Regions from separate parts of the Microaerobacter geothermalis genome, predicted to be linked through region 1. Evidence: a T-box and tRNA genes for the amino acid it is inferred to sense, from the RefSeq annotation. Region 1 holds a T-box; the other regions hold tRNA genes.
What was found. The T-box of region 1 lies ahead of metG (methionine--tRNA ligase). A T-box ahead of a tRNA ligase gene usually reads a tRNA of that ligase, here a tRNA-Met.

Region 2: it has a tRNA-Met gene. The T-box ahead of metG (methionine--tRNA ligase) is inferred to sense a tRNA for this amino acid. The anticodon was not compared.
Region 3: it has a tRNA-Met gene. The T-box ahead of metG (methionine--tRNA ligase) is inferred to sense a tRNA for this amino acid. The anticodon was not compared.

Annotation. Positions count from the first base shown of each region.
Region 1 is NZ_JAKIHL010000049.1:8,035-17,860, forward strand. Features, by position in the region: gene L1765_RS14390 (aminotransferase class I/II-fold pyridoxal phosphate-dependent enzyme) at 1-387, shown strand, start outside; gene tmk (dTMP kinase) at 390-1,067, shown strand; gene L1765_RS14400 (cyclic-di-AMP receptor) at 1,064-1,393, shown strand; gene L1765_RS14405 (YaaR family protein) at 1,407-1,850, shown strand; gene holB (DNA polymerase III subunit delta') at 1,866-2,879, shown strand; gene L1765_RS14415 (PSP1 domain-containing protein) at 2,851-3,654, shown strand; gene yabA (DNA replication initiation control protein YabA) at 3,677-4,015, shown strand; gene L1765_RS14425 (tRNA1(Val) (adenine(37)-N6)-methyltransferase) at 4,138-4,881, shown strand; gene rsmI (16S rRNA (cytidine(1402)-2'-O)-methyltransferase) at 4,884-5,798, shown strand; gene L1765_RS14435 (AbrB/MazE/SpoVT family DNA-binding domain-containing protein) at 5,863-6,114, opposite strand; T-box leader at 6,331-6,601, shown strand; gene metG (methionine--tRNA ligase) at 6,708-8,687, shown strand; gene L1765_RS14445 (TatD family hydrolase) at 8,709-9,476, shown strand; gene rnmV (ribonuclease M5) at 9,480-9,826, shown strand, end outside.
Region 2 is NZ_JAKIHL010000019.1:39,752-49,577, forward strand. Features, by position in the region: gene L1765_RS08770 (PHP domain-containing protein) at 1-318, shown strand, start outside; gene L1765_RS08775 (GNAT family N-acetyltransferase) at 319-765, opposite strand; gene L1765_RS08780 (2'-5' RNA ligase family protein) at 762-1,280, opposite strand; gene L1765_RS08785 (phosphatidylglycerophosphatase A family protein) at 1,426-1,992, shown strand; tRNA gene L1765_RS08790 (tRNA-Met) at 2,269-2,345, shown strand; tRNA gene L1765_RS08795 (tRNA-Asp) at 2,350-2,427, shown strand; tRNA gene L1765_RS08800 (tRNA-Ile) at 2,585-2,661, shown strand; tRNA gene L1765_RS08805 (tRNA-Val) at 2,679-2,754, shown strand; gene L1765_RS08810 (DUF423 domain-containing protein) at 3,086-3,457, opposite strand; gene L1765_RS08815 (Fe(3+) ABC transporter substrate-binding protein) at 3,763-4,863, shown strand; gene L1765_RS08820 (ABC transporter permease) at 4,973-6,613, shown strand; gene L1765_RS08825 (ABC transporter ATP-binding protein) at 6,613-7,383, shown strand; partial or broken gene L1765_RS08830 (ArsR family transcriptional regulator) at 7,392-7,592, opposite strand; gene L1765_RS08835 (aldehyde ferredoxin oxidoreductase N-terminal domain-containing protein) at 7,845-8,936, shown strand; gene L1765_RS08840 (2-hydroxyacid dehydrogenase) at 9,392-9,826, shown strand, end outside.
Region 3 is NZ_JAKIHL010000019.1:29,137-38,962, forward strand. Features, by position in the region: gene ytfJ (GerW family sporulation protein) at 1-258, shown strand, start outside; gene L1765_RS08705 (HAD family hydrolase) at 383-1,510, shown strand; gene L1765_RS08710 (hypothetical protein) at 1,574-3,007, shown strand; gene L1765_RS08715 (S8 family peptidase) at 3,140-4,090, shown strand; gene L1765_RS08720 (hypothetical protein) at 4,100-4,372, shown strand; gene L1765_RS08725 (SLC13 family permease) at 4,523-5,914, shown strand; gene L1765_RS08730 (pyridoxal-phosphate-dependent aminotransferase family protein) at 5,972-7,153, shown strand; gene L1765_RS08735 (hypothetical protein) at 7,226-7,441, opposite strand; gene L1765_RS08740 (DUF2062 domain-containing protein) at 7,473-7,952, opposite strand; tRNA gene L1765_RS08745 (tRNA-Met) at 8,176-8,252, shown strand; tRNA gene L1765_RS08750 (tRNA-Leu) at 8,326-8,412, shown strand; tRNA gene L1765_RS08755 (tRNA-Gly) at 8,417-8,491, shown strand; gene fabI (enoyl-ACP reductase FabI) at 8,773-9,549, shown strand; gene L1765_RS08765 (hypothetical protein) at 9,593-9,826, opposite strand, start outside.

The sequences.
Region 1 (9,826 bases):
TTAATGGTGTTGTCCCCTGGTATACAGGAAGCTGAAATGGATCGCATATGTAAAATTTTTAATAAGATCATGGATCAAATTGAACAGGAAAAGGGTAAATGGTTCCATTCCTTTCATTTCCCCTCCCAAACTTTTTTTTCAGGTAATCCGGTAATTCCCCCTTATAAAGTGAAAACAAGTCCTGTTAAAAGTGTGCCGTTAACGGAAGCAATAGGAAAGATTGCTGGAGAAATGGTTATTCCATATCCTCCGGGAGTTCCTGTGATTACCCTTGGCGAAATCATTGAAAGGGATGTTGTAGAGCATATCATGAAACTTAGAGAACAGGGGATGCGCTTTCAAGGAATATCTGACCCTCATGTTAAGAACATTCGTGTATTAATATAAAGATGTATTGGAGGAATGATGATTTGAATCATCCAGGAATATTTATTACTTTTGAAGGCCCCGATGGTGCAGGAAAAACAACACAAATTGAAAGAATCGGTAAAAAACTAGAAGAAAAGGGATTTAAAGTTGTTACGACCAGGGAACCAGGGGGTACCATGATTAGCAATGAGATAAGAAGAATTCTTCTCTCTCCATCTTTTCAGGAAATGGTGAAGGAGACAGAAGTATTGCTATATGCTGCCTCAAGGGCTCAACATGTCATGGAATTTATCATCCCCCACATTGAAAAAGGGTATATCGTATTATGTGACCGGTTTGTTGATGCCAGCATTGCTTATCAGGGATATGGGTTACAGATACCTTTGGAGACTATTCAACTAATTAATCAGTTTGCCACGAACCGGTTTAAACCCCATCGAACTTATCTCATAGATGTACCCATAGAAATCGGGAAGCATCGACTACTGCAACGGTCTGGTGATCATAATCTTGATCGGATTGAACAGAAGAATCACGAATATCACCAAAGGGTGAGGGATGGTTTTTATGCTTTAGCAAAAAAAGAAAAGGAACGGATTAAGCTGGTGAACGGTACGTTATCCCAGGATAAGGTTTATCAATTGATTTATGATGACCTAATCTCATATATCAATAAACGACTGGGGGGATTAGAATGAAATTAATTATTGCAGTGATACAGGATAAGGATAGCGGACGTCTCTCTTCCGCTTTGGTGGAAAATGGATTTCGGGCAACAAAGTTAGCTAGCACAGGCGGTTTTCTTAAGGCGGGAAATACTACTTTTCTCATTGGAGTGGATGATGACCGGGTGGAAGATGTGTTGACGATTATAAAGGCAAACTGTAAAGCCAGAGAAAAGTTGGTTTCTCCTGTTTCCTCCTTCGGGGGAAATGTGGAATCATATATTCCTTATCCTGTGGAAGTTCAGGTTGGTGGGGCCACGGTATTTATATTACCTATTGAGCAGTTTGCTCAATTTTAGGGTGTGATGATCCATGAAAATCGGTGATGGAATCCGATCCATTACAGAATCATTGATTGGACCAGAAGGAAAAAAAGCAGGTACGCAGAAAAGTTCCTTTATTCATGAACTAAATCAGCAGAAGGAACACATGGAAAGAGCCGGGTTGGATCAATTGTTAAAGAATATTGAAAGTCAGGGGAAGATTTTGGCCAATAGCAGAACAGTAAAAGATCTGATGATATATAAAAGCTTGGTTAAAAAATTTGTAAAAGATGCCGTAAACTCCGGATTATTCCTTAAAAAAGAACAGGGTTGGGACCTTCGGGGCAGGGGGAAGATGTTTACAACCATTAAGAAGATAGATGAACAACTTCTTCAACTGACCGAGGAAGTGTTGGCCAAGGAGAAAAAAGGAATTGATTTATTGGAACGAATTGGCGATATTAAGGGTTTGCTGCTTAATTTATATATTTGATAAGGATGATGACATGTGTCTTGGGATAAGATTCAAGGGCAAAATCGGGCAGTTTCAATGTTGCAGCGCAGTTTAAAAAATAAAAGAATTACCCATGCTTATTTATTCACCGGTGCCCGGGGCACAGGAAAAAGAAAAATTGCAATAGAATTAGCAAAAGCTTTGTTTTGTGAGAATGATTCATTAAACCCCTGTGATCAATGCAGAAATTGCAGAAGGATAGAAAATGGAAATCATCCTGATGTTTTTGAGGTAGTACCAGAGGGGAGGTCCCTTAAAATTGAACAAATGAGGGAGCTGCAGAGGAAATCTTCCTATCGGAGTACAGAATCCCAAAGGAAAATTTATATCATTCATCAAGCGGAATTCTTGACCCTTCAGGCAGCTAACAGTTTGCTTAAGTTCTTGGAGGAACCGACTTCCGGTGTTGTAGCAGTACTCCTTAGTGAAAACGAACATGCAATCTTACCTACGATTCGATCCCGTTGCCAGATCGTTACCTTTTCTACCCCATCACCGAAGTTATTGGCCGGATATCTCATGGATGAAGGATTCCATCCAGAATTGGCCCGACTTTCTGCCCATATTACGGCAGATTTGGATGAAGCCAGACAATTATGCCAATCAGAATTATTTGCACGGTTGAAGAACCTAGTGATACAATTGTCAGAAGAGATTCTTTTTAGGCCCAACCAAGCCTTTTTTACGATACAGCAACAATTTTCCGTCAATGATGAGTTTAAGGAGAATCTGCAATTATTTTTGGATATTTTTTTGTTATGGTGGCGGGATTTAATATTTATGAAAATTAACCATGCAGAAGGTCCGTCTATATTTGTAGAACAACAAGAATCTATTAAAAGACAAGGAAGTAAAATGGAGATAGATGATGGGATCAACGGGATGGAGAAAATACTGGAAGCAAAAAAGAAACTCTCATCCTATGCAAATCCTCAACTTATTCTGGAACAAGTGGTTATTCATCTAAGGAGTGATCGCATTGTATCAAGTAGTAGGAGTCCGCTTTAAAAAAGCGGGTAAGATCTATTATTTTGATCCGGGAGACTGGCCGGTTGAAAAGGATCAGCATGTGATTGTTGAAACGACAAGGGGAATTGAATACGGAAAGATCGTGATTGGTAAGAAGGAAGTTTCAGAGGATGACGTGGTTCTCCCTCTTAAAAAGGTGATGCGAATTGCAACAGAAGAGGATGCGTCACTGGTTATGCAAAATAAAGAAGAAGCCAAGGAAGCTTTTCAGATTTGCATGAAAAAGATTGAGGAACATCAGCTTGATATGAAGCTTGTTGATGTAGAGTATACTTTTGACCGGAATAAAATTATCTTTTATTTTACTGCCGATGGCCGGGTTGATTTTCGCGAATTGGTCAAGGATTTGGCAGCGGTGTTTAGAACCCGTATCGAATTAAGGCAGATTGGGGTAAGGGATGAGGCCAAAATGCTGGGAGGAATAGGTCCCTGTGGACGAATTCTCTGTTGTTCAAGCTTTCTGGGGGATTTTGAACCCGTTTCTATCAAAATGGCCAAAGATCAAAACCTCTCTCTAAACCCGACGAAAATTTCCGGTCTTTGCGGACGTTTGATGTGTTGTCTGAAATATGAAAGTGAAAATTATGAAAGTGCCAGAGAAGTTTTACCGGATATTGGACAGAAGGTGTTTACGCCAAAAGGTGAGGGGAAAGTGATCGGATTAAATATTTTAGAGCGGTTGGTTCAAGTTGAATTCATGGACGATCAAAAAATGATTGAATTTCCATTAGAAGATGTTGTAACTATGGACTAACTGTGAAATTGGGGTGGAGCTTGTGGATAAAAGCGACATATATACACAGGTAGCCGAAATGGAGGAGCAGTTGGGTAGACTTTACCGGGAAGTGAAGATATTAAAACAGCATGTGGTTGCGTTATTGGAAGAAAACAAAAGTCTATCCCTGGAGAACCAGAATTTGCGTGATATGATGGCGAATAAGGAGCAGGAAAATCAGAAAAAAGAAGAAAACGGGCAGAGAAATCATGTGGTAGGGGAAGGCTATGATAATCTGGCCCGGCTTTATTATGAAGGATTTCATATTTGCCATGTTCACTATGGAAGTTTGAGGACTGAGGGCGACTGTCTTTTCTGTCTGTCATTTCTAAATAAGTAAATGGGTCCATAGGGACCCTTTTTTATCTGTAGATGTGGGAAATTACTTTAGCACGAACTCGAAGGCTGTCCTTAGTGAATTCTTTAATTTCGTTTGTATACTTATTCACAATTGGAGGAAATATGGCCGATCAACTAACCCTATACGAGGATGAGCGAATTGACGATTTGTTAACAAATGATCTTAAGATTATTCAAAGCAAAAATGTTTTTTGTTTTTCCATGGATGCGGTTTTGCTTTCTCATTTTGTTTCTGTTCCGGTTAAAGGAAAAATTGTTGATTTATGCTCCGGTAATGGAGTGATTCCCCTTTTGTTAAGCACCAGAACAAAGGCCCAGATCACCGGGGTTGAGCTTCAACCACGAATTGTGGATATGGCATTGCGAAGTATTGCCATGAATCATTTAGACCAGCAGATTCATATGATACATGGGGACATAAAGGAAGCCCATCTGTTTTTGGAACAGGGGGGATATGATGTCGTTACCTGCAACCCTCCCTATCTATCCAAAGGAACAGGGGATCAGAATGTAAACTCCCATCTTGCCATTGCCAGACATGAAATTTATTGCAATTTGGAGGAAGTGATCATTGCTTGCAGCAAACTGGTGAAATCAGGAGGGAAGGTAGCATTGGTCCATCGACCTTCCCGCATGGTTGACTTGCTGTATTTTATGAGAAAATATCGGATAGAACCGAAAAGAATTCGATTTGTTCATCCCAGAATAGATGAGGCTGCCAATATGATTTTGGTTGAAGGGATCAAGGATGGAGGAGTGGAGGTCAGACTTCTTCCGCCGATGGTGGTATATGAGGAGAATGGAGAATACACAAGCGAGTTAATGAAAATATATTACGGAGGATAATCATGTTTATTCAGAGAAGCTATCAAGCCCTTGATGGAAAAGGAGTTTTATATCTTGTGTCCACTCCCATTGGCAATCTCGATGATATGACCTATCGGGCCGTACAGGTGTTGCGGGAAGCGGATATGATTGCTGCTGAAGACACAAGACAAACCCTGAAGCTTTTGAATCACTTTGCCATTGACAAGCCTCTTTCCAGCTACCATGAACATAATAAAAGACAAAAGGGGTCCCAGTTCATTCAATACCTGCGTGAAGGGAAAATAATCGCACTGGTCTCAGATGCTGGAATGCCTGCAATATCGGATCCAGGAGCAGATTTGGTGGTCCAATGTCTAGAAGAAGGGTTTCATGTCATTCCCGTTCCAGGAGCCAATGCAGCCCTCACCGGATTGATTGCCTCCGGATTATCCACCCAATCCTTTGCATTTTTTGGTTTCCCTCCTCGCCATGAAAAAGAAAAAGTTCAGTTTTTTGAAGGGCTTAAAGAATATCCTATGACATTAATATTTTATGAAGGTCCCCATCGAATCAAAAAAACTTTACAAACCATGAGAAAAGTATTTGGTTCCAGGAAAATCTCCATATGCCGGGAATTAACCAAAAAATATGAAGAGTTTATTCGCGGCAATTTGGAAGAATTGGATCAATGGTTTCTAGATGGAGAGCACCGGGGGGAATTTACCATTATATTAGAGGGGTATCCGTCAATTCATCGATTGAATCCATCGGTTTCATCTGGATCTCAGTCTGAAGATTGGTGGATTGGTTTATCCGTACATGATCATGTCAATCATTATATTCAGCAAGGGCTTCGAAAAAATGAGGCCATTAAACAAACGGCTTTGGACCGGGGCCTTCCGAAAAGAGAAGTGTACAACCATTTTCATCAAATGGATCATATTATCCCCCGGTAAAATGAATTCATCCCCCTGGTAACAAACAGGGGGATGATTGGAAGTTGGCTGTAAGAATAGCAGCTTATTTCACAGGTTCTGGGATCTCAGCCAAACAGTCGGAGCAGACTACCTTGCCTTTAAAATGGGTGACCTTATCTGCGTTTCCACAGAAGATGCAGGCTGGTTCATACTTCTTTAAGATAATACGTTCCCCATCCACATAAATTTCAAGGGCATCTTTTTCCCCAATTCCTAAGGTTCTCCTTAATTCAATGGGGATCACCACTCTTCCTAGCTCGTCCACTTTGCGAACAATCCCGGTTGATTTCATCATTTTACATCCATCTCCTCTCAAGATCATCATTTTTAACATATGATTACAAATGTCGTCAAAATTCGACAAATTTTTCTCATTCTCATAATACCAACCTTTCCCATTCTAGTCAATACTTTTCTAAGTCTCCAATAAGTTAGGGTGATTTTTTCCTTCCCTTGACAGAGACCGATGAATTATGTATATTTTTGGCTAAGATATTCAAACAATATGATAAACGAATCGATGAAGGGAAGAGTAGTCTTTGACCCTTATTGCAGAGAGCCGGTGGAAGCTGAAAGCCGGTATAAGTGGGATAAGATGAAGATGGTCCCAGAGAATTGCCTTCGAATTTCTTTCAATAAGGAGTTTGAAAACGGGATTGATTGAATTTAGGAGGGAACGTAACCCTGCGTTACAGGGGCAGTCTTTTGCTGGCAGAGCCTGTTATTGTAAGATAACAGGGAATTTGGGTGGTACCACGTGGGAATATTCCCTCGTCCCAATATGGGACGGGGGATTTTTATATATGGTTGGAACTAAAAGAATTTAGTTCCGCTTCTGTGGTATAAGTGACACATTTTGAAAAAATGAGAGCTTAAAAGGAAAGGAGAATGATTGTGAGTAAACGGACATTTTATATTACAACCCCTATCTATTATCCAAGCAATACACTGCATATCGGAAATGCCTATACAACCATAGCCTGTGATGCCATGGCACGGTATAAGAGGTTAAGAGGATTTGATGTTTTTTATCTGACAGGGACCGATGAACATGGGCAAAAATTGCAAAGAAGAGCTGCTATGGAAGGAAAAGATCCATTGGAATTTATTGATCCGGTGGTGGATTGGATCAAGGATCTTTGGAACAAGTTGGATATTTCCTATGATGATTTTATCAGAACCACGGAAGAAAGGCATAAAATTCCCGTTCAGAAGATTTTCCAAAAGCTCCTTGATCAGGGAGACATCTACTTGGGAGAATATGAAGGGTATTATTGTGTCGATTGTGAGGCATTTTGGACTGAAAGGCAGGCAAAAAAGGGAGAAAGATTTGTATGCCCTGATTGTGAAAGGGATGTAAACTTGGTAAAAGAGAAAAGCTATTTCTTCAAGATGTCTAAATATCAGGACAGGCTTCTAAAACATATTGAAAGTCACCCTGATTTTATCCAGCCTGAATCGAGACGAAATGAAATGGTCAACAATTTTTTGAAGCCAGGTTTGGAAGATTTATGTGTATCCCGTACGACTTTTGAATGGGGAATCAAGGTTCCCAATGATCCTGATCATGTGATTTATGTATGGATAGATGCTTTAGCCAACTATATTACCGCCCTTGGTTATATGTCAGATGATAACAGTAAATTTAAAAAATATTGGCCTGCTGATGTTCATATGATTGGAAAGGATATTCTTCGATTCCATACGATTTATTGGCCTATTATTCTGATGGCATTGGATTTGCCACTGCCGAAAAAGGTATTTGGTCATGGATGGCTGCTTATGCCGGACGGAAAAATGTCAAAATCAAAGGGAAATGTGATCGATCCCAAATTCTTGATTGACCGATACGGGTCAGACAGCATTCGCTATTTTCTATTAAGGGAAATTCCCTTTGGACAAGACGGAGTATTTACTCCGGAAGCCTTCATTCAGAGGTTAAATTATGACCTGGCCAATGATTTAGGTAATTTAATCAGCAGAACCTTTGCCATGGTCGAAAAGTATTTTGAAGGGATCATCCCAAAGCCCAGCCAGAGGGGAGAATATGATGATTCCCTTATCCAAATGGCGGTGGAGACTGCAGCCAAAGTAGAGGAATACATGGATCAAATGGTATTTGGTTCCGCATTGTCCCATCTTTGGCAATTTATCAGCAGATGCAATAAATACATTGATGAAACGATGCCTTGGGTATTGGCCAAAGATGAGAAAAATCGTGACCGTTTAGGGACCGTCTTATATCACTTGGCTGAAGGAATTCGCATTATTTCCATTCTCCTGCAGCCCTTCATGACAAAAGCTCCAAGGAAAATTTGGAGTCAGCTGGGGATAGAGAACCTGGCCGAAATCACCCGGTGGGATTCTGCTCGCCAATGGGGTTTGCTCCCGGCAGGAAATAAAATGATCAGAGGCGAGGCCCTTTTCCCGCGATTGGATGTAGAAGAGGAAATGAAGGTGATTGACGCTTCAACGGCTGAGGCCAGAAAGAGAGCGGAGGAGAACAAAAAAAAGAAAGAGGCTTTGGAAAAAAAAGAAATGAAATCACAAATTAATATTGACGATTTTTCAAAGGTAGAATTAAGGGTGGCCCAAGTATTACAGGCTGAACCGGTACCTAAAACAGATAAATTATTGAAGCTTCAACTGGATTTAGGTTACGAAAAAAGGCAAGTGGTATCAGGGATTGCAAAGTTTTATAAACCGGAAGAATTGCTAGGTAAAAAGGTTGTTTGTGTCACCAATTTGAAACCTGTGGTTTTAAGAGGGGTAGACTCAAACGGAATGATTCTAGCTGCCAGTGAAGGGGATCAATTAACCCTGGTTACCGTACCTAATTCCATGCCAAATGGAGCCATAGTAAAGTAGAATAGAAAGGATGAACAGATATTGCTATTTGATACTCATGCCCATTTAAATGACGAGAAATTTAACGACGATCGGGATGAGGTGATTCAAAGGGCCCTTGATAATGGAGTTCGTTATATTGTGAATATCGGATATAACCGGGAGACCATTCCTTCCTGCTTGGAATTGGCTGAAACCTTTCCATTTATCTATGCCGCACTGGGGTGGCATCCGACGGAAGCAAAAGAAATGAATGAAGAAGATCTTGATTGGTTACGAAATTTGATGACTCATGATAAAGTGGTTGCTGTTGGGGAGATTGGTCTCGATTATTATTGGGACTACTCCCCTCAAGATATCCAAAAAGAAGTCTTTAGGAAGCAAATTGCTTTAGCAAAGGAAGTAAAAAAGCCAATTGTAATTCACAACCGGGATGCCCATCAGGATATCGTTGATATCTTGAAGGAAGAAAAAGCATATGAAGTGGGGGGAATTATGCACTGCTTCTCGGGAAGCTGGGAAATTGCCAAAATGTGCATGGATATGAATTTTTACATTTCTTTCGGCGGTCCGATCACATTTAAAAATGCGAGAAAACTGAAAGAAGTGGTAAAAGAAATTCCCTTGGACCGGCTTTTGATAGAAACAGACTGTCCGTATCTAACTCCGGAACCTTATCGGGGAAAAAGAAATGAAACTGCTTATGTCAAGTATGTGGCGGAAGGGATGGCACAATTAAAGGGTGTTGAATATGAGGAGTTGGCTAAGGTAACCATGGAAAATGCAAAAAAAATATTTCATATCAGGTGAAGCATGATCAAAGAAGTGATTGTTGTTGAAGGAAAAAATGACACCATTGCGGTAACAAGGGCTGTTGAAGCCGATACGATAGAAACTGGCGGTTTAGCCATAACAGAAGAACTGATACAGAAGCTGAAGTTGGTTCAGGAAAGAAGGGGAATCATCATATTCACCGACCCCGATTATGCGGGGGAGAGAATTCGCCGTGTACTGAGCGAGAGGGTTGAAGGATGTAAGCATGCCTTCCTCCCAAGGATTGAAGCATTAGAAAATGGGGATATTGGAGTTGAAAATGCTTCTCCCGAAGCGATTAAGGAAGCTTTGCTAAAGGTGCGGACAGAGGCGGATGATAGGTTTAA
Region 2 (9,826 bases), on a different contig from region 1:
CCTTTTGAAGCCATTGACTTGATCAAAGAGGCAAGGGGTGTTCCTGTGGTTGCCCATCCCGGTTTATATGATGATGATTTGTTAATTGAAGAGATGATTCAGTATGGTCTAAAGGGTATAGAAGTGTTTCATCCCGATCATAGCGATGACGCAGTAAATCGCTATTCTAAATTAGCGTCTACATATGGGTTGATAATGACCGGTGGTTCAGATTTCCATGGAGAAAGAAATGGTGAAATTTTCCACGGTGACATCGGTTTAAAATATGTGAATATTGAGATTGTCAATCAATTAAAACAATTAGCGGAAAATGCTTAACTATAGATCCTTTACCATGGTGACATGGGGAATATTGGCTTCATAAAACAGTTCGCTAATTTGAGAGTATCCCAATTTTTTATAGAAGGGTTCTGCGTGAAGTTGAGCGTTTAATTTTGCCTTTGTGTATCCAGCCTCTTTTGCCGCTTTCTCCAAGAATAACATCAGTTCTCTGCCCAAACCAGTTCCCCTTAATTCAGGAAGTACGGCAACCCTTTCGATTTTAGCCGTTGTTTCATCATAGGATCTAAATCGGGCAGTTGCAACGGGCTGCAACTGTTCATTGTAGACAATAAAATGGGTGGAAATTTCTTCGTATTGATCAATTTCAATCTCTTCAGGTACGTTTTGTTCCTCGATAAACACCTTTTTCCTCACCTTAAGGGCGTCTTGCCAATCTTCTTTGTTTTGGGCGATTTTAAATGTTAATTGATCTGTCGTTCTCATTCCACTTCTCCTAATAAAAAAGTTTGATATACACTCCAGGTCTCATTTTCTAACTGATAGACCAAATGAATTCTGTCCACATAAGTTTCCAGGTTGAATTTGTTCATTCGTAATCTGCCATATACATCGAGAAGTTCAGAGGTTGACATGTCTTGACCAATGGTTAGATGAGGAATAAAACGATATGAAGTTGGTATGGGAATTTTTATTTCGTTTCTAAGAGATTGATGAAGCTTAATGATCTCAGTCTCTTCTTTTATTGCAAAATAAATGACTGGATTTGTAGGGTGAAAGGTGCTGACCTTATGAAACTGAAGTATAAATGGCTTTGTATTTTCTGTTATTTTTTTTATTGATGGGGTTAATTCCTTTATTTGAGGGTCATCCGCCTCAAAAGCCTCAATTAATGTTAGATGAGGGGGAATTAATGCATAATGGCTGTCATATCTTTTGCGATATGAGTTGGCCGTATCTTGTACGTTCTTATTAGGGAAAATCACAATTCCGTATTTCAAACCAATCCCTCCAATACGATTCTTAGCTAAATTTTAGCAAATCTCATACCATTTGCATACTGCCGAAAGTTTATCATTCAGACACATTTTACGATAAATATGATATGATGTTAGTATACCGTAAATGGCGAGGGGGACTCAAATCATGATGAGACAAGTTCACAGCAAAGAAGTAAAAGAAGCTTGTTTAAAGCGTTTAAAAGATAGAGGGGTTACCGTTGAAGATATTGCCGAAGTGGTATATCTGATGCAGGCACCATACAACGTAGATCTAAAGATGGAATCCTGCGTAGAAAGTGTTGAAGCGGTTTTGGAAAAGAGAGAATTGCAGCATGCCATTCTTGTTGGAGTAGAATTGGATGTCCTTGCTGAAAAGGGGATGTTATCTGAACCACTTCAGTCTTTAGTAGAAAGTGATGAGGGATTATTTGGCTGTGATGAAACGTTAGCACTGGGTTCCGTATTTGGCTATGGAAGTATTGCGGTAACCACGTTCGGTCACCTTGATAAACAAAAGATTGGAGTTATTAAACGTCTCGATACGAAGAGTGGAAAAGGAGTTCATACTTTTTTAGATGATTTGGTCGCCAGTATTGCAGCCTCAGCATCCAGTCGCTTAGCCCATCGTCTTAGGGATGAACAGGAACAGGAATTGGAACAGAGAAAGCAACGGATAGAAATGGTTGATGAAAAAAACAAGAACGTAGGATAGTCTAAGTATTCATTAATCCGATGGCTAATCGCCACTATGACTTCTACTTCTAAGGTGGGAGATAAGTGGTGATTAGCCTCTAGTTAATTTTAACTTGTGCCGTAGAACGATTGAGGTATAATCATGAGAAAAAAGCTATGTATCATTCACGAGTGAATTTTTGACGAATAAAATAATTGGAATCAGAAACTTGCGATTAGGGGGTTGATTTCTTTCGTGAAATGGTGTATATTTAGTCTTGTCGCTGAAAAAAACATTTATTTCAGCATGTAATGACGCGGGGTGGAGCAGTCCGGTAGCTCGTCGGGCTCATAACCCGAAGGTCGCAGGTTCAAATCCTGCCCCCGCAACCAAAGTGGAGCTGTGGTGTAGTTGGCCTAACATGCCTGCCTGTCACGCAGGAGATCGCGGGTTCGAATCCCGTCAGCTCCGCCATATATGAAATTCTTCGTAGCCCTTTAATCAAAGGGATTCGAAACCAGCCTCGTAAGAGGCGTAGGGGGCGTCGAAGTCGGGAACGAAGTGAGCGTATCCCGTCAGCTCCGCCATATATGAAATTCTTCAACTTTTAACACTGTTTTGTATGTTCTGTGGGCCTTTAGCTCAGTTGGTCAGAGCGGTCGGCTCATAACCGATTGGTCACAGGTTCGAGTCCTGTAGGGCCCACCATTTCTATTAATAGATGTGACTCGGTAGCTCAGCCGGGAGAGCACCATCTTGACAGGGTGGGGGTCGCTGGTTCGAACCCAGTCCGAGTCACCATACATAAGAGATTGAAACCCTTGATAATCAAGGGTTTTTTGTTACGTTTATGTGAGAATGTGTTGACCCTCTTTCACTGCCAATTATTAGGGTATCATCTCTTACCTCAAATTTCAGTTCGCTTCCTTATTTTATCGAAATCGCTTCTCATAAGGCTTCGGCAGCCAAATTACCAAACTGTTACCCCATTTTTTGCACTCGCATTTCTCCCACTCCTCCATTTGTTTATAAATGGATAATTTTAGTGAGTAGCGGAGAACCTTCAAGGTCGACTTCCCCATGCTGGATATGCTGTTTTAACAGAAGTTAGTTTATGGGATCGTAGGAGTACTCACCCTCTGATGGCTGCTAACGCAAGCAAAATCCAGCCAAGTAAAAAGGCTACTCCCCCGAAGGGAGTAATTGCTCCTAGGACCTTAATCCCGCTTATACTTAAAGCATACAAACTTCCTGAAAATAAAAGAATTCCGATTTGAAACAACCATCCTGACCAATTCATGAGTGATATGGCCCCCAATCTGTCAGATAAAATGGCAATAAAGATCAGGGCAATCGCATGAATCATTTGATATTGAACGCCTGTTTGATAAATAGCCAGCAAATCGGGAGAAATTTTCCCTTTCAGGCCATGGGCTCCAAAAGCTCCTAATGCCACAGACAAAAACATATTTAAGCTGCCGAGAATGACGAATAGCTTTAACATCAGCGTCTCCTAACCTTTAGAAAATTTTTCATTGTTACAATGATACAAATACTATACCCTTTTCCAAATTCGTACACAAGTGATTCCTCATCTGACAGTATCGATCCTTATTTGGAAAAATCGCCTAGTCCTACAATTTATCAATCTAAGTTTTCCAACTTTTTTTCTGCAGATGAAGGGTAAAAGTGACAAATCACTAACACTCTTAGCTGTAAAGCAAAAAAGTTTCTTTACATGATAATGATTATCATTATAATTAGTAGTTGAGAACAATCTCTTATTGTAACGTAAGGGGGATACATATCATGAAAAAACAATTTCTCTTCTTGGGAGCCATCTTTTTAGTAGCATTGTTGGTTTTGGCGGGATGCTCCGGCACAGAAGGTGTGCAAACCACTGAATCGTCTTCTCAAGCTAACAAATCTACTAGCAACAATGAACAAGCGGAAGATAAAGGTGTAGTTAATCTGTATACTAGCAGACACTACGATACCGATGCGGAACTTTATAAAATTTTTACAGAGCAAACTGGTATCAAAGTTAATGTAGTTCAAGGAAAAGGCGATGAGTTGATGGAGCGCCTTGACCGTGAAGGAGCAAACACTGAAGCTGACGTATTTATGACGGCGGATGCAGGTAATTTGTATCGTCTGAAAGAAAGAGGATTATTGCAAGCTGTAGAGAGCAAAACATTGGCTGAAAATATACCAGAACAATTGCGTGATGTGGATAATCAGTGGTTTGGCTTAACCAAAAGAGCACGTGTTATCGCCTATGCCAAAGACCGTGTGAGCCCTTCCGAGCTGTCCACTTATGAGAATTTGACTGATCCGAAATGGAAGGGGAGGATCCTGGTCCGTTCTTCCAGTAATATTTACAACCAATCGTTGCTGGCTTCATTCATCGAGTTAAACGGTGAGGAAAAAGCGAAAGAATGGGCGAAAGGAATCGTTGCCAATATGGCAAGGAATCCTAAAGGTGGCGATACTGACCAGATCAAGGCCCTCGTGGCTGGCGAAGGAGATATTGCTATCGTCAATACCTATTATTATGCCAGATTATTAAATTCGTCCAATCCCGAAGATGTAAAGATCGCAGAAAAAGTAGGTGTTTTCTTCCCGAACCAGCAGACCAATGGGACCCACATTAATATAAGCGGTGTCGGAGTAACAAGGTATGCGAAAAACAAAGAAAACGCGGTGAAGTTCATTGAATTTTTATCCAGCGTGCAGGCACAGGGACAATTTGCGGAAGGTAATAATGAGTATCCGGTAAATCCAGCGGTACCTCCTTCCGATCTGTTAAAGTCGTGGGGAGACTTTAAAGCGCAGGATATTAATTTGACCATACTTGGTGTGAACAATGCCCAGGCGATTAAAATATTTAATGAAGTAGGTTGGAAGTAACAAGGGCCTCTTTAAGAAAGTGACTTACCGTATCACTGGAAGGTGATACGGTTACATTACTTTTCATTCGGGATTACAAGTTGATAAATTATTTAAGGTCGTGTGAAAGATGAGGCTGATACAACAATTAAAATTACAGCTCAATATATGGGCTATTCTTAGTTTTCTAATTATATTAATCATTCTGCTGCCTAATTTAATGATAGGTTTGCAGGTATTCTCTGAACCGAATGAGAATTGGCAGCACATTAAAGATTACTTGTTAAAGGACTACGTTTATAATACCCTTGTTCTAATCCTCTTTACAGGAATTGCGGCTTCTGTGATTGGAACCAGTCTGGCATGGGTTATCTCGGTTTACAAGTTCCCTTTACGTAATTTCCTGAAATGGGGTTTAATTCTGCCTCTAGCCATCCCCCCGTATATCGGTGCTTATACTTACCAAGGCATGTTAAGCTATACAGGTATTATCCAGTCTACATTGCGAAACTCGTTTGACATACAGTTGGATCAGAAATATTTCGATATCATGACCATGCAAGGAACAGTATTTATATTTACCATATTCCTCTTCCCATATGTGTATTCGATAACGAAAAGCTTTTTGTCCAATCAATCTGCATCGTTTTTGGAGAACGCTCGTTTACTGGGAGGTAGTCCCCTCGGAATTTTCTTCCGGGTTGTATTGCCTATTTCAAGGGCAGCCATTGTTGCTGGCGCAAGCTTGGTGATATTGGAAGTTTTAAACGATTATGGTGTTGTAAAATATTACGGGATTCAGACATTAAGTACTGCTATTTTTCAGACCTGGTTTGGGATGGGAGATCTTGATTCCGCATTTAAGCTCGCTGGTACGTTGATGTCCATCGTTATGATCATTTTGGTCCTGGAAAAGATTCTGCGTGGGCGTAAGCGATACAGTTACTCCACATCAAAGATCAGGCCTATCCAACCTCAACCGGTAAAAGGTGTTGCTGCCTGGCTGGTTTTTGCTTATTGCTTCGGCATTTTCAGTATTGCATTCCTGATTCCCTTTATACAATTAACGTTTTGGATGTTTATGACGTTTGAAAAGATCATTAGCCCAGAGTTCACCACTTTAATTATGAACTCGATTTTTGTATCAACGACAGCTGCCTCTGTGATTGTCTTGATTGCATTGATAGTTGCCAATTATACCAGACTGCAGGGGGGATTCATTGCAAAGCTGTTCTCCAAAATCACTGTGCTTGGTTACTCTATCCCCGGTGCTGTCATTGCGATTGCCATAATCACTCTTTTTTTAACGATTGATCGTATTATTTTCTCAATATCTGCTTCTTTTAATCTGACCCCTGTCTTCGTTTTGAGCACAAGTCTGCTTATGCTTGTTTCTGCTTACATTATTCGTTTTTTGGCGTTAGGTTATAACTCCGTCGAAGCAGGGTTTGAGAAAATAGGCAACCGTTTTACGGAGGCCTCAAGAACTTTAGGTGTGCCTATTACAGAAACCTTTTTCAAGGTTGATCTTCCTATGATGAAAGGAGCAATCTTTAGCGGATTTATTTTAGTTTTTGTTGATATTTTAAAGGAACTTCCGCTGACCTTGATTTTGCAACCTTTTAACTTTTCGACATTAGCAACGAAAGCATTTCAATACGCCAATGATGAAATGGTTAACGAGGCTGCATTGGCATCAATGCTGATTATTTTGATAAGTGGTGCGTGCATCTTTTCCTTTCACAAAATTTTAGATAAGGAGCATGATTGATGTTTGTTCAAATTAAAAACTTACAATTCCAATATAAAAACACAAAAGAAACGACGATTAAAAATTTCACATTAGATATGACGAAGGGAGAAATTGTTTGCATTCTTGGTGAAAGCGGGAGCGGGAAGAGTACCATTCTGAGATTGCTAGCTGGACTGGAAATCCCTGACGCCGGCTCTATTGTCGTTAATGGAAGGGTATTTATTGACGACCGTCATTACACTCCGCCTGAAAAAAGAGGTATTGGCATGGTATTTCAAGATTATGCTCTTTTTCCTCATATGACTGTAGCCAAAAATATTAAATTCGGATTAAGGAAATGGAGCCGGAAACAAAGGCAGCAGCGTCTTGATGAAATGCTGTCGTTAACCAACCTGGAGGAGTATAAAGACCGTTACCCTCACGAATTAAGCGGTGGTCAGCAGCAACGTGTTGCTCTTGCCAGATCCCTTGCTCCTTCTCCTTCCTTGCTCCTGTTTGATGAGCCCTTTAGCAATCTGGATGCTGACCTTCAGGTCAGAATCAGGGATGACTTGCGGAAGATTTTAAAAGAGACCGGCATCACATCTATCTTTGTTACTCACGATCAGAATGATGCCATAGCATTGGCGGATCGGATTGTTTGTATCAACAACGGAACCATTGAACGAATCGTAACTCCTACAGATTTACTCGAATGCAAATCTGCGAGCAAGATATACACACTTTACACACACCATAATAACAACCAGTTCATCAGGCATAGGCATTCCCATAATTCCAAACCATAGAACGTATATCAGTCGGAATCCCCAAGCTTACAAGTCGTTTCTACTGTACGGACCAATTCCTTGAGTATATAAACAGCCTCTTTTAAAGCGAGGGAGTAGTAGCGCTGCGTCCCTTTTTGTTCTATACTTACCAAACTGACGTCGCGCAGTACCTTTAAGTGGTGAGAAATAGCCGGGCGTGAAAGATTGGATTTCTCGGCAATTTCATTTTGATGCTCCGGTAATCAATGCTGTTTTTGACATGATATTACCTCACTTTTCAATAATTGTAGGTTGAATAGAATCAGATCGATATTCAACCGAAACGGAAACAGTCTGTCATGATGAGTCAAGTACAAGAATGGATGTCCGGTTTGCCCAACTACATTAAGGGTTTGTTTGCAAAACTAAGCTTCGAAAGTAGAGTAAATAAAATGTATTTATTTTATAGTTTAAACCAAAATATGAATAATTCCTGAAAAGTGTACAAAAAAGCATTTTCTATTAGAAAAATGATTGGAGGAATTAAGTTGAAGCTTCCTGGTTATCAGGATAAGGTTGCATGGATTGATTTATCTGAAGAGAAAATTGAGTATAAGGAAATTGGAGAAGATATTAAAGAAAAATACATCGGTGCAAGGGGTATAGGCAATAAATACGTCTTTGACAACGGTCCTAAGGTTAATCCATTAGATGCAGAAAATATGTTGGCAATCATGACTGGGCCGATTACAGGAACACAGGTAACAATGGGAAATAGACTTGCTGTTGTTACAAAATCCCCCTTAACTGGAACAATAACAAATTCACATATGGGCGGATGGGCTGCATCTAGAATCCGTTGGGCTGGATTTGATGGCTTCGTAATCAAAGGGAAGGCTGACCGGCCAATTTACTTATTTGTTGAAAATGGTCAAGTGGAAATTCGCGAGGCTAGCGATATCTGGGGCAAGGGTATTCATGAAGTAGTCCAAATCATGAGAGAACGTTACGGTGAAAAGGATCTAAGTGTAATAGCAATTGGACAGGCCGGGGAAAATCTTGTTAAGTTTTCCGCTATTCTAAACGAGGATGATAGGGCAGCCGGTCGAGGAGGAACAGGAGCTGTTGCTGGGAGCAAAAATCTAAAGGCTATTGTAATTAGAGGTTCAACCAAAAATGCTCTAAAACCAGAGCAAGGGGAAGAGCATAAAAAGGCAAGACAAACTGCTTTGAAAATGATTATGGAAGGCGTTATTACAGCACCCAAAAAAGGTGGACTATCGGTTTATGGTACGAATGTTCTAATGAATGTACTAAACGAGGTTGGAGGACTTCCGGCATATAATGCAAAGCAATCACATTATGAGCTTGCTGATGAGATAAGTGGTGAAGCATATCGAAAGGAGCTTTTGGTTTCAGACCCAACTTGTCATGCTTGTCCTGTCGCATGTAAAAAAGAGGTTGAGGTAAAAGAAGGGAAGTTCAAAACAAGTGTTGAATCCATGGAATATGAAACAGCTTGGTCATTAGGGGCAATGTGCGGGAATCCAATTTACCAATTACCTTTTCTAAGGTTTCTTTTTCACCAATAAATGTAAGATATAACCTGGGAAAGGAAATGATTGGTCCAGCATGATATGTTTCCTCAGGAGAGATTGTAACTGACCAATTACTAGCTTGGTGTAATAAAGAATCATCTTCATTTGTGATAACATCATCACTGGTTAAGTCAGCAATAACCTTTGTATCAAGCCCTTGTAAATGAATGATATTTCTGCCGTTTACTCGCTGGAGAGGCTTCACAACCACACTCAATGGATCAACAACTCCTTTTTGATATTTCTTAGTATGGATCAAATCAGGCGTATTATCACCAACTTTGACTGATATACTAGATTCGGGTACGATGCCGGTGGATCAAGCCCCGAATCAGGGCAGGAATTGCGGAGAATTTTGGAGTAGTATCTTAATATATGATAGCTTTATGGTAAAATAAGACTGGAATCATGGAACGAGTAGCGAAACCATGGAAAGGTGGTACGTCACTTTGAAGCCAAAAGTTTACATTACCAGGCGAATACCAAAAGAAGTGGTAGAAAAAATCGGCCAGCTTTGTGAAGTAAGGATGTGGGGAGAAGAAGATGTTCCTGTTCCGAGGCAAGTATTGGAGGAGGAGATTATTGAGGCAGACGGATTATTCTGTCTCCTCACCGAATCGATAGACGAATCTCTAATCAGTAGGGCAAAAAACCTGAAAGTAATTAGCAATATGGCTGTTGGGTATAACAATATTGATGTTGATGCCGCAACAAGACGGGGGATTATGGTTACCAATACACCGGGAGTATTAACGGAAACGACTGCAGATCTTACTTTTGCTCTATTAATGGCGACTGCCCGCAGAATAGTAGAATCAACTGACTATTTACGGAGCGGAAAATGGAAAACATGGTCTCCAATGTTGCTTACGGGACAAGATGTA
Region 3 (9,826 bases), on a different contig from region 1:
GGCGGAGGAAGCGGTGGAGGAGTATCCATTACCCCGGTGGCTTTTTTAGTCGTCGGGAAAAATGGAATCAAATCCATTTCTCTTGAAGGGCAAACCCATATTTACGAGAAAATATTGGAATTAGCCCCACAGGCATTAGATAAAATTGAGAAGATGGCCGGACAAATGGGAAAACAATCCGGAAGTAAAAACGGAAAAGACGGTAACGATCAGGAGAAGAATCCAAAACAAGAACCCGAACAAACTTTTATCATCTAAGCTTTCCTTGAGGGAAGGCTTATTTTTTTGAGATTAAGACTTGGCGATCAGCTAAGGAACCGTTATAATTTTTGTCAACTGCTCCTGTTCGTGTGAGTAAATCAACTGATATTTGGAGGTAGGTATGTATAATTTGATTTTGTTTGATATTGATGGGGTTCTTCTTAGTGAGGAGAGATATTTTGATGCCTCTGCGTTAACGGTTTGGGAACTGTTGTTTCATGAACATTACCTGGGGTTGCCCGGACCATTTACTCCCTCTCCTGATCATGATCTGATTAGGCAGGTTCGGAGCCGCATGTTTCATGATGATGAAATTCTGTCATTTATGAAAAGCAGGGGAATTAACTCCAACTGGGATATGGTTTATTTAACTTTTTCCCATCAATTGATTCTGCTGCTGGCTGAGTATTCCAAGGTGGATAAGCGATTTGTCGAAAATATTTTAACCCGGCAAATTGGTGTGGATGAGATTCTAATGATCGCACAAAAAGTAAAGGATCTGGGATACCAGCCTGATTTTTCACGATTTGTGGCCGATTTTTCAAAAGGGGATGCACAAAAACAGGAATTGCTTCTTTATTTAAATACGATTGCCCATGAGAAAATCGGAGTAGACACATCCATTTTCTCAAGAAACAGCAGGTTGTGGAATGTTTGCCAGGAAACGTTTCAGGAATGGTATTTAGGGGATCAATTAATTGCCAAATCCATCGGCAGAGAAGCGAGAACAAAGGGGAAAAGAGGATTTTTGAAGGAAGAGATTCCTATTGTTCCTCCTGAAGAAATGAGGGAAGTCTTTTCTCGATTAAAGGAGATGGGATGTTCTTTAGGAATTGGAACTGGACGTCCCACGATTGAAACCATGGTCCCCCTGGGGGAGCTGGAACTTCTTGATTTTTTTGAAAGAGAACGAATCGTAACTGCCTCGGATGTATTGGATGCTGAAAAGGCTCATCCCGAACACGCCCCTTTGGCAAAGCCCCAGCCATTTTGCTATGTCAAGGGAATCTTTACGAAAAATATGCCGGATGATGAGGTGTTGAAACAATCCCTGCCGTTACGGGATGGCTCCAATATTTTAATCGTGGGGGATTCCGTGGCAGATTATATGGCTGCCCGGGCGATTGGCGCCCATTTTGCGGCCACATTAACCGGTTTATCCGGCAAGAAAGCAAGGGAAACCTTTGAAAAATTACATGCTGATTATATTTTGGAGGATATGAGGGATATCATTTCTGTGATCAGTTAAAGTGATGCTGAGAACGATGTTTGTTCGGGGGGAGTCTTGATACACGGAGAGGAGTCTTGATCTATGGAAAAGAAGAAATGGATTTTTTTATTCCTAGCTTTTGCCATGATGGTTGTTCTTTCCGGATGTGGCAAGGAGAATAACACCCAAGCCAAAACGGCTTCAGTTCCCGGTATTGAAGAACAGATCACGGAAATGACTCAAACCTTATTCCATGTAACCGATCAGTATCGGAATGTGGATTTTTCATCCTATGCCACCTCTTTATACTTGGCCAAAACGAATTCGTCCTATCAGGAAAATCTGAAGCTCTCCAAAACAATGGATGAGAATGATGAGATAAAAGCAACAAATATACAGATTAAAGAGATCCTTTTGAATGGGGATACAGCTACAGTTTATTTGGATGTGTCACTTGAAAAGAGGATAAACGGAACCACCAACAGAGACAAAAAGGAATGGCGAATATTGGTTGAAAAAGAGGGGGACCTTTGGAAACTGGCTTCTGAGCGGATGGAGACTACTAAAGCCTTTGCTGAAGCGGAGGACTCCAATATGATTGAACAACCGCTGAAAGAAGGGGGGTCTCCTTTGCCGATCGGAGACGGAAGCACTATAAGCATCGATGATTTGTTCGATCAAATGAGAATTGAGTATCAACCTCCGAAGGAACCTGAGCCATCCATGGCTCCGTCAATAACCAAGCAGTCATCTGAGCAGAAGACGGTTGTTAAAGCGACGGTGGCACCTGCTGCCAAACCGGTGGACGAACCAATGGTGAAACCTGTTGATCAGCCAACCCAAAAACCAGAGGAGACCCCAACGTTGAAACTGGCAGATCAACAAACGATAAACCCGGAGAACCCAGCTTCCACTCAACCAGATCAGAGCCAGCAGGAGAATGTTCATTTTTCTCTTTCTTTTTCAGGTGTCTCTTTAGGGGAAAGTCAGGAAGATGTGGCAAAGAAACTGGGTAAGCCGGATGAAGTAAACCAAGGTAGTGGTGTTACCTGGAAATATCGTGGGAAGGCGGACATTTATTTCTATCAGGACAAAGTAGAGGAAATTACCATTTATAAACAGGGAAAAAAGAGTGATAAGGAACTGGTTGTTACCTATAATGGGAAAAATTTAAATACATCCTCCGTCAATCAATTGGTTGAATGGATAGGGAATCCATTATCAGGAAATTTAAATTCAGATGTATTGGATTATGGAAACTTGGTTATTCGGCAGAGTGGAGGGAAAATCAATTATTTTGAAGTGTATGACATGGGTAAATCCCAGACCGTTCAAACCAGAGAGGGGCTTAAGACCGGCCAATCTATTCAGTCAGCTGTAAAGCTTTATGGCATTCCCAATAAAGAGGTCATCGGCAGATCTGTGAACGGTGAACCGAACACATTCGTTACCTATTTATTTAAGAATGGAATGATGATTATTCAGGCCGATAAAAACGGGAAAATTTTGGCATTCTATATGAAACCTGGTCCATAGTATCAAAACGAGATTCACCACATTCACTTCTCTCTCATATGATAAAGTGATTTGTCATATGAGGGAGTGAGGATCATACACAAGGTTGTAAGATTTGAAAAGGATCAAGACTTTCAATATTTTTGCAAGGCTTTGAAAAAACGGCAGGTAAAAGATTGCAAAATTTTGCCCCGATTAAAAGTTGTTTCAATACCGGTGGAGTATGTTCATACCCTTGAAACCAGATGGAAGGTTTCAACCCGTTACGGGATTCAAATGGAAGATAATATTCAATTTTCTACCCATCAGCGTGATTTTATTCCTTGGGGAATACGAAGAATTGGTGCTCCAAATGTTTGGGGAATCAGCCAAGGGAATCGGGTTAAGGTGGCGGTAATTGATACCGGTATTGATGCTAACCATCCTGATTTAAAGGATCGGGTGAAGGAGAGCGTTTCCTTCGTTTCCGGCTCTGGGGACCAAAACGGCCATGGAACCCATGTGGCTGGAACCATCGGTGCCTCGTTAAATCATTTGGGTATTGCAGGTGCTGCTCCAGAAGTGGAATTATATGCCGTAAAGAGCTTTCAAAGTGATGGTTCCGCTTTTCTCTCAGATATACTTGAGGGGATCGAGTGGTCCATTCAACACAACATGCAGGTGATGAATATGAGCTTTGGGACTCCTGATCCAAGCAATATTTTGGAGTTCGGGGTAGCTGAAGCAAGAAACGCTGGAATTATCTTGGTTGCTTCTGCCGGGAATTCCGGCGGGGATGCGGAGTATCCCGCCAAATATCCAGGAGTCATTGGTATCGGTGCAACGACGAAATCCAATCAAATTGCTTCCTTTAGCAGCAGAGGAGAAGGTGTGAATTTTTACGCCCCCGGTGTGTCGATCTTGTCGACATGGTTGGATGGTACCTATCGGAATTTAAGTGGAACTTCCATGTCTTGTGCCCATGTTACGGGTGCCGTTGCTCTTCTTAAAGGATATAATTCTTCCTATACACTATCGCAGATCCTGAACTTGTTGGAAAAAGGGAGCAGTCCGCTAAAAGGTGGCGGGTTCCTTGTCGATTTAACCCGTTTGAAATCTGGATGAATTTGAAAAATGGGTAGAATCGGATTTCCGGTTCCAGAGGAAACGCTCCTTACTTTTTCCGTTTTTTTGGTGTATACCGGGCATTTTGAGTACAAATTAACGATTCTCATCAGCTACCTTGGAACCATCTCTGCGGGGACTACCGCTTATTTTGCTGGAATTTCAAAACTTTCCTATCCCCGATTTGCAGCTTATGCCTATTTAGGTGGATTGGTTTGGTTTATTTACTTTTGTAACCCTTGGAAAAATCCTGGGGGAGAATCTTCAGTTTTTATCAGTTAAGAAAAAAAGGATCATCCCGTTAAGGTCTACATGAAATTTGTAGGCTTCTTGCTTTATATAGAATATAGACGGAACTGAAGAATTTATTAAGGACAGCCTTAAAAGAAAAACAAAAGAATTTTTGGCTGGAAATTGATAGGGGTCTTTTCTGTGAGAAAATTTATAATTATTATATTATCAGCGGTTGCGTTTGCTATTATTTACTTTGAATTGCCTTCCTCAGTTCCTTATGAGGCAAAAATGACCATCGCCATTACCACAGGTGCCATTATCCTATGGGTATTTGAGCCTATCCCTTTTTCTTTGACGGCGATATTGGTTCTATTTCTTCTTCCTGTTACGGGTTCGGTTTCTTTTGAAACGGCACTCTCGGGATTTGCTTCGCCAGCCATATTCTTAATTGTAGCTGGAATGATGTTAGCCAAAGGGGTAGAATCTACTTCCCTGGGGGAAAGACTTGCCTATTTTCTTCTCTATCATTTAGGGCACAAAAAAGGTGGGGTATTGGCAGGGATTATTTTGGTCCCGCAGTTGATGGCATTTTTTATCCCTGCCGCTGCTGTCCGGACGACGATGGTTCTTCCCATTACTTTTTCTATTGTTTCTATCCTTGGTTTAACCCGAGAAAATCCCATGACTAAACAATTGATGCTGGGACTTACATACGGAGCAACGATAAGTGGAACCGCTATTATCCCGGCTGCCATTGGAAATGTAATCACCGTGGAGTTGATCAATTATTATTTAGGGAAACAGGTCACTTATTTGGATTGGCTGATTATTGGATTTCCATTGTGGTTATTTATGATTCCCATTACTTGGTATGTATTATACAAATCGTTTCCTGTAGAATCTGACTCTTTTCCAGATATGAGAGAAAAAATCGGAGATTTGATTAAGGAGATGGGTCCATTAAACAAGAATGAAATGAAGGCCATCTTCATATTGGTTTTTGTCTTTTTATTATGGACCATGGAATCCATTCACGGTTGGCCTCCTGCGATCCCTGCTCTGATGGGAGCCGTGTTAATGGGACTTCCCAAAATTGGCATTGTCAATTGGAATGAGATGTTGGAAGTGAAATTTGGCACACTTCTGTTATTGGCGATTACCCTGTCATTGGGGAAAGCCCTCTATGAAACGGGTGCGGTTGATAGTATCTCCAATTGGGTAAAAACTGATGTTACATTATTTTTATTTTCTTCTCCAGCAATCTCAGTCCTGACAGTGTCGGTATTCACCCAGTTCCTGCACAAGGTCACATCCAATGTTTCAACCGCTGTGTTGACGGTTGTACCGATAGTTCTGGCCATTGGTGCTCAAGTCGGTGCACCTGTAATGTTATTGGGTGTTGTAGCAGGGATTACTTCCTTGTTCGGCTTCTTATTTGTTGTGGAAACCATCCCTGGAGTGATTGTTTGCGGGACCGGTTTTTTATCACAAAAGGATTTTTTCAAGCCAGGGGTTTGGTTAACCCTTGCAAGTATTATCGTGACCTATCTTTTAGCCATTACTTGGTGGAATTGGCTTGGTTATGTATAATAGATTTGAATAGGAATCAATTGGATAGACTGATGCCCAAAAAAGGAGTGAAGTTTGATGTTGTCTGAATTAAAACCACCCTCTCGAATATTGATGGGACCGGGACCTAGTGATGTTCATCCACATGTACTAAAGGCTATGGCTACTCCTTTGGTAGGTCATTTAGATCCTTCATTTTTGGAGATCATGAATGAAACTATGCAGTTGATGAGGATTGTTTTTGAAACGGAAAATCGATTGACCGTCGCTATGTCAGGGACGGGAAGTGCTGGAATGGAAACGGTTTTTGTAAACCTGGTGGAGCCAGGAGATAAAGTAATGATTGGCGTGAATGGATTGTTTGGAACCCGTATGGTGGATGTTGCAGAGCGTTGTGGAGCGGAAGTGGTCCAGGTAAAAGGGGAATGGGGGGATATCATATATCCTGAACAGATCGAGGAGGCCCTAAAAGCTCATCCCGATACAGTCATTGTAGCAGTCGTCCATGCAGAAACATCCACTGGAGTTCTGCAACCATTACAGGAGATTGCGGATATTGTCCATCAATATGGGGCATTACTGCTGGTTGATGCGGTAACTTCATTGGGTGGAATTCATGTTTCCATAGATAAAGTGGGAATCGATGCCTGTTACAGCGGAACACAAAAGTGTATCAGTGCGCCTCCTGGATTGTCTCCTGTTACATTCAATGAACGTGCCCTTGAAAAAATGGCAAGGAGAAAAAGCAAGGTACAAAGTTGGTATTTAGATCTTTCTATGATCCAAAATTATTGGGGCAAAGAACGGTTTTATCATCATACGGCTCCAATTTCTATGGTATATGCTTTAAGGGAAGCTCTAAGAATCATTGTTAACGATGGATTGGAAGAAACCATCGAACGCCATTGGAGATATGGAAAAATCCTGCAAAATGGAATAGAGGCCATGGGGTTAAAACTTCACGTAGAGGAAGGAAAGAGACTGCCTGAACTGACATCCATCGTGATTCCTGAAGGCGTAGATGATTTGGCTGTCCGTAAAAATTTGTTGAATCAATATGGCATTGAAATCGGCGGAGGATTGGGAGAGTTAAAAGGAAAGATTTGGAGAGTAGGATTGATGGGATATTCCTGTCAGCTCCGCAATGTGGTTTTATTCTTGTCTGCCTTTGAAGAGGTTCTTCGCGAACAAGGATACAAGGCTCCCAAGGGCGTGATTGAATCCGTGGTTCGGCCCGATAATCTTATGTTTACAAACTGACTCCTGCATCATACTGCCCATACTTTTTGAGGGATTGAAAAAAGGTGACCATTAGGTCACCTTTTTGCTGCGTCAAGGTGCTTCAATATTCTTTATATACCGAAAATATATAACCTTCTTCCTTCCATGATCAATGGTTCCGTCCTTTACTTCAAAAATCATGGCATCCCGAATAATGGATTGGATCACACCACTATCTGAAGTGAGTTCATCATCTCCATTAATGTATGAAATTCGAAGCAATCCTTTGTGTCCAATTAATTTTTCAATCGTTTCTTTCGTGTACATGGGGAACTCTCCTTTATCTGTTTTATACGGATTATTTCCCTTGGTCGTTAAAATGTTTTTCCATTAATTTCCTTTCTTTCTTTTTTCGGTATAATCCTAAAAGAATGTATACCAGAAAAAAGCTAAAAATAGCCACAATGAATCCGTTGATGGCACTTCCTAAGATAAGGGCAACTCCCTTTTCCTTAAGCAGAGCTAATCCTGAAACTTCGGTCATCTCTTTGGTGACCTTATCTCCAATTAATATCATTCCTGTATTTAAGTTAAAGTATAGAAAGAGAGGAATAATAAATTTTCCGATGATAAATCCGATAATGGATGCCGGCAGATTCCCTTTGAACAATCGAACCAATGGATACAATAGAATAACGGCAACACCCAAGGTAGGCAAGGTAATAAACTCAATGAAGATGCCGATGGCAAATCCTCGCGCAACAATGGCTGGAGCCCCTTTCGTACGCAATAATTTGAGATATTGTAAGCGTAAACTTCTTAGAATTTTTTTTAGCATGTAATAGCTCCTATGATTTTCTCATATTGTACCGTTTCTTTTTTAATTATAGCGAAGTCTTGTCCAATTGTATAATATTCTTTCCTTTTTTTCGGGAAAGAAAAATTTTCACAGACGAAATTCATTTCTATAGAAGTGGAACTGGATTCCAAAAAATTCTATTGACTAATTTATAACGGTTATGATAAATTATGTCTTGTGCTATCAGCGGCATCATCATTGTGGCGGCGTAGCTCAGCTGGCTAGAGCGTACGGTTCATACCCGTGAGGTCGGGGGTTCGATTCCCTCCGCCGCTACCATGGTTCCATCAAGAATTTCTTTTTCTTGACTTTTTTTACATGATGGATAAAATGATATTACACACCTATACATGCGGACGTGGCGGAATCGGCAGACGCGCTAGATTCAGGTTCTAGTGGTGGCAACACCGTGGGGGTTCAAGTCCCTTCGTCCGCACCAATCTGCGGAAGTGGCTCAGGGGTAGAGCATCGCCTTGCCAAGGCGAGGGTCGCGGGTTCGAATCCCGTCTTCCGCTCCATCATTGAATAAACATCCCCGGAATTAAGTCAAGGGGATTCGAAACCAGCCTGGAACAGGCGGAGGGGACGTCGAAGTCGGGCGCGAAGCGAGCGTATCCCGTCTTCCGCTCCATCATTGAATAAATAGGATAATATATTTAATACTGAAATCGGCTATGTGGCCGATTTTTTCTATTTAAGCCTCCTACATCATTCAGTCAGTGACAAATGAATCATTTGAAATTGAAGGGGATCAAATGATATAATGATTTCTAACTGTCTGAATAGAGGAGGAAAAGAAATGAATCAGCTATTGCAGGGGAAAAATTTTTTGATCATGGGAGTGGCGAATAAAAGAAGTATTGCATGGGGGATTGCTCAATCTTTGAGTAAGGCAGGAGCCACCTTAGCTTTTACATATCAGGGGGAACGTCTTGAACAAAATGTAAGGGAATTGGCGGAGACCTTGCCTCAAGAGGAAGTAATACTTATTCCATGTGATGTTACCAAAGATGAGGATATTCAGAATGCCTTTTCAACCCTTCGCGAAAAAGTAGGTGTACTTCATGGGATTGCCCATTGTATTGCTTTTGCCAAGACTGAAGAATTGGAGGGAGAATTTTTACAAACCTCCAGAGATGGTTATGCCTTGGCACAGGATATTAGTGCCTATTCTCTGGTTGCCGTTGCCAGAGAAGCCAAGCCGCTCATGACTGAGGGAGGCAGCATTGTCACACTCACCTATTTGGGTGGAGAACGTGTCGTCCCCAATTACAATGTAATGGGAGTGGCCAAGGCTGCCTTAGATATGAACGTCAAGTATTTGGCAAATGATCTGGGGCCCCACAATATTCGTGTCAACGCTATTTCCGCCGGCCCGATAAGGACCTTGGCGGCGAAGGGAGTACGCAACTTTAACAGTATTCTAAAAGTCATTGAGGAAAAAGCACCCCTTCGCAGAACGGTTGATCAAAGTGAAGTTGGGGATACCGCTCTTTTCTTGTTTAGCCATCTATCCAGGGGAATTACTGGTGAAATTATTCATGTTGATGCCGGTTACAATATTCTTGGCAATTAAGATTGACAGATCAAATAACCACAATGGTGGTTTGCTTCTTGCTTCAATTGTCTAAATAAGTAGCGATTTCGGCAATTTTATGCTCTGCTGCTTCTCTAATAGAGTGGGGTATATGGAAATGAGAAATACGCTTTTTTACATGACCCTTTGATTCTATACTGGGTTGACCAATTTTTACCGGTTGCTTTTCTAAGGATTCAATGGAGAGGCTGGAGGAAATAACCTTAGTGGGTATTCGCAATTGGTAGGTAATATTTGTTGATACATCGGTGATTTT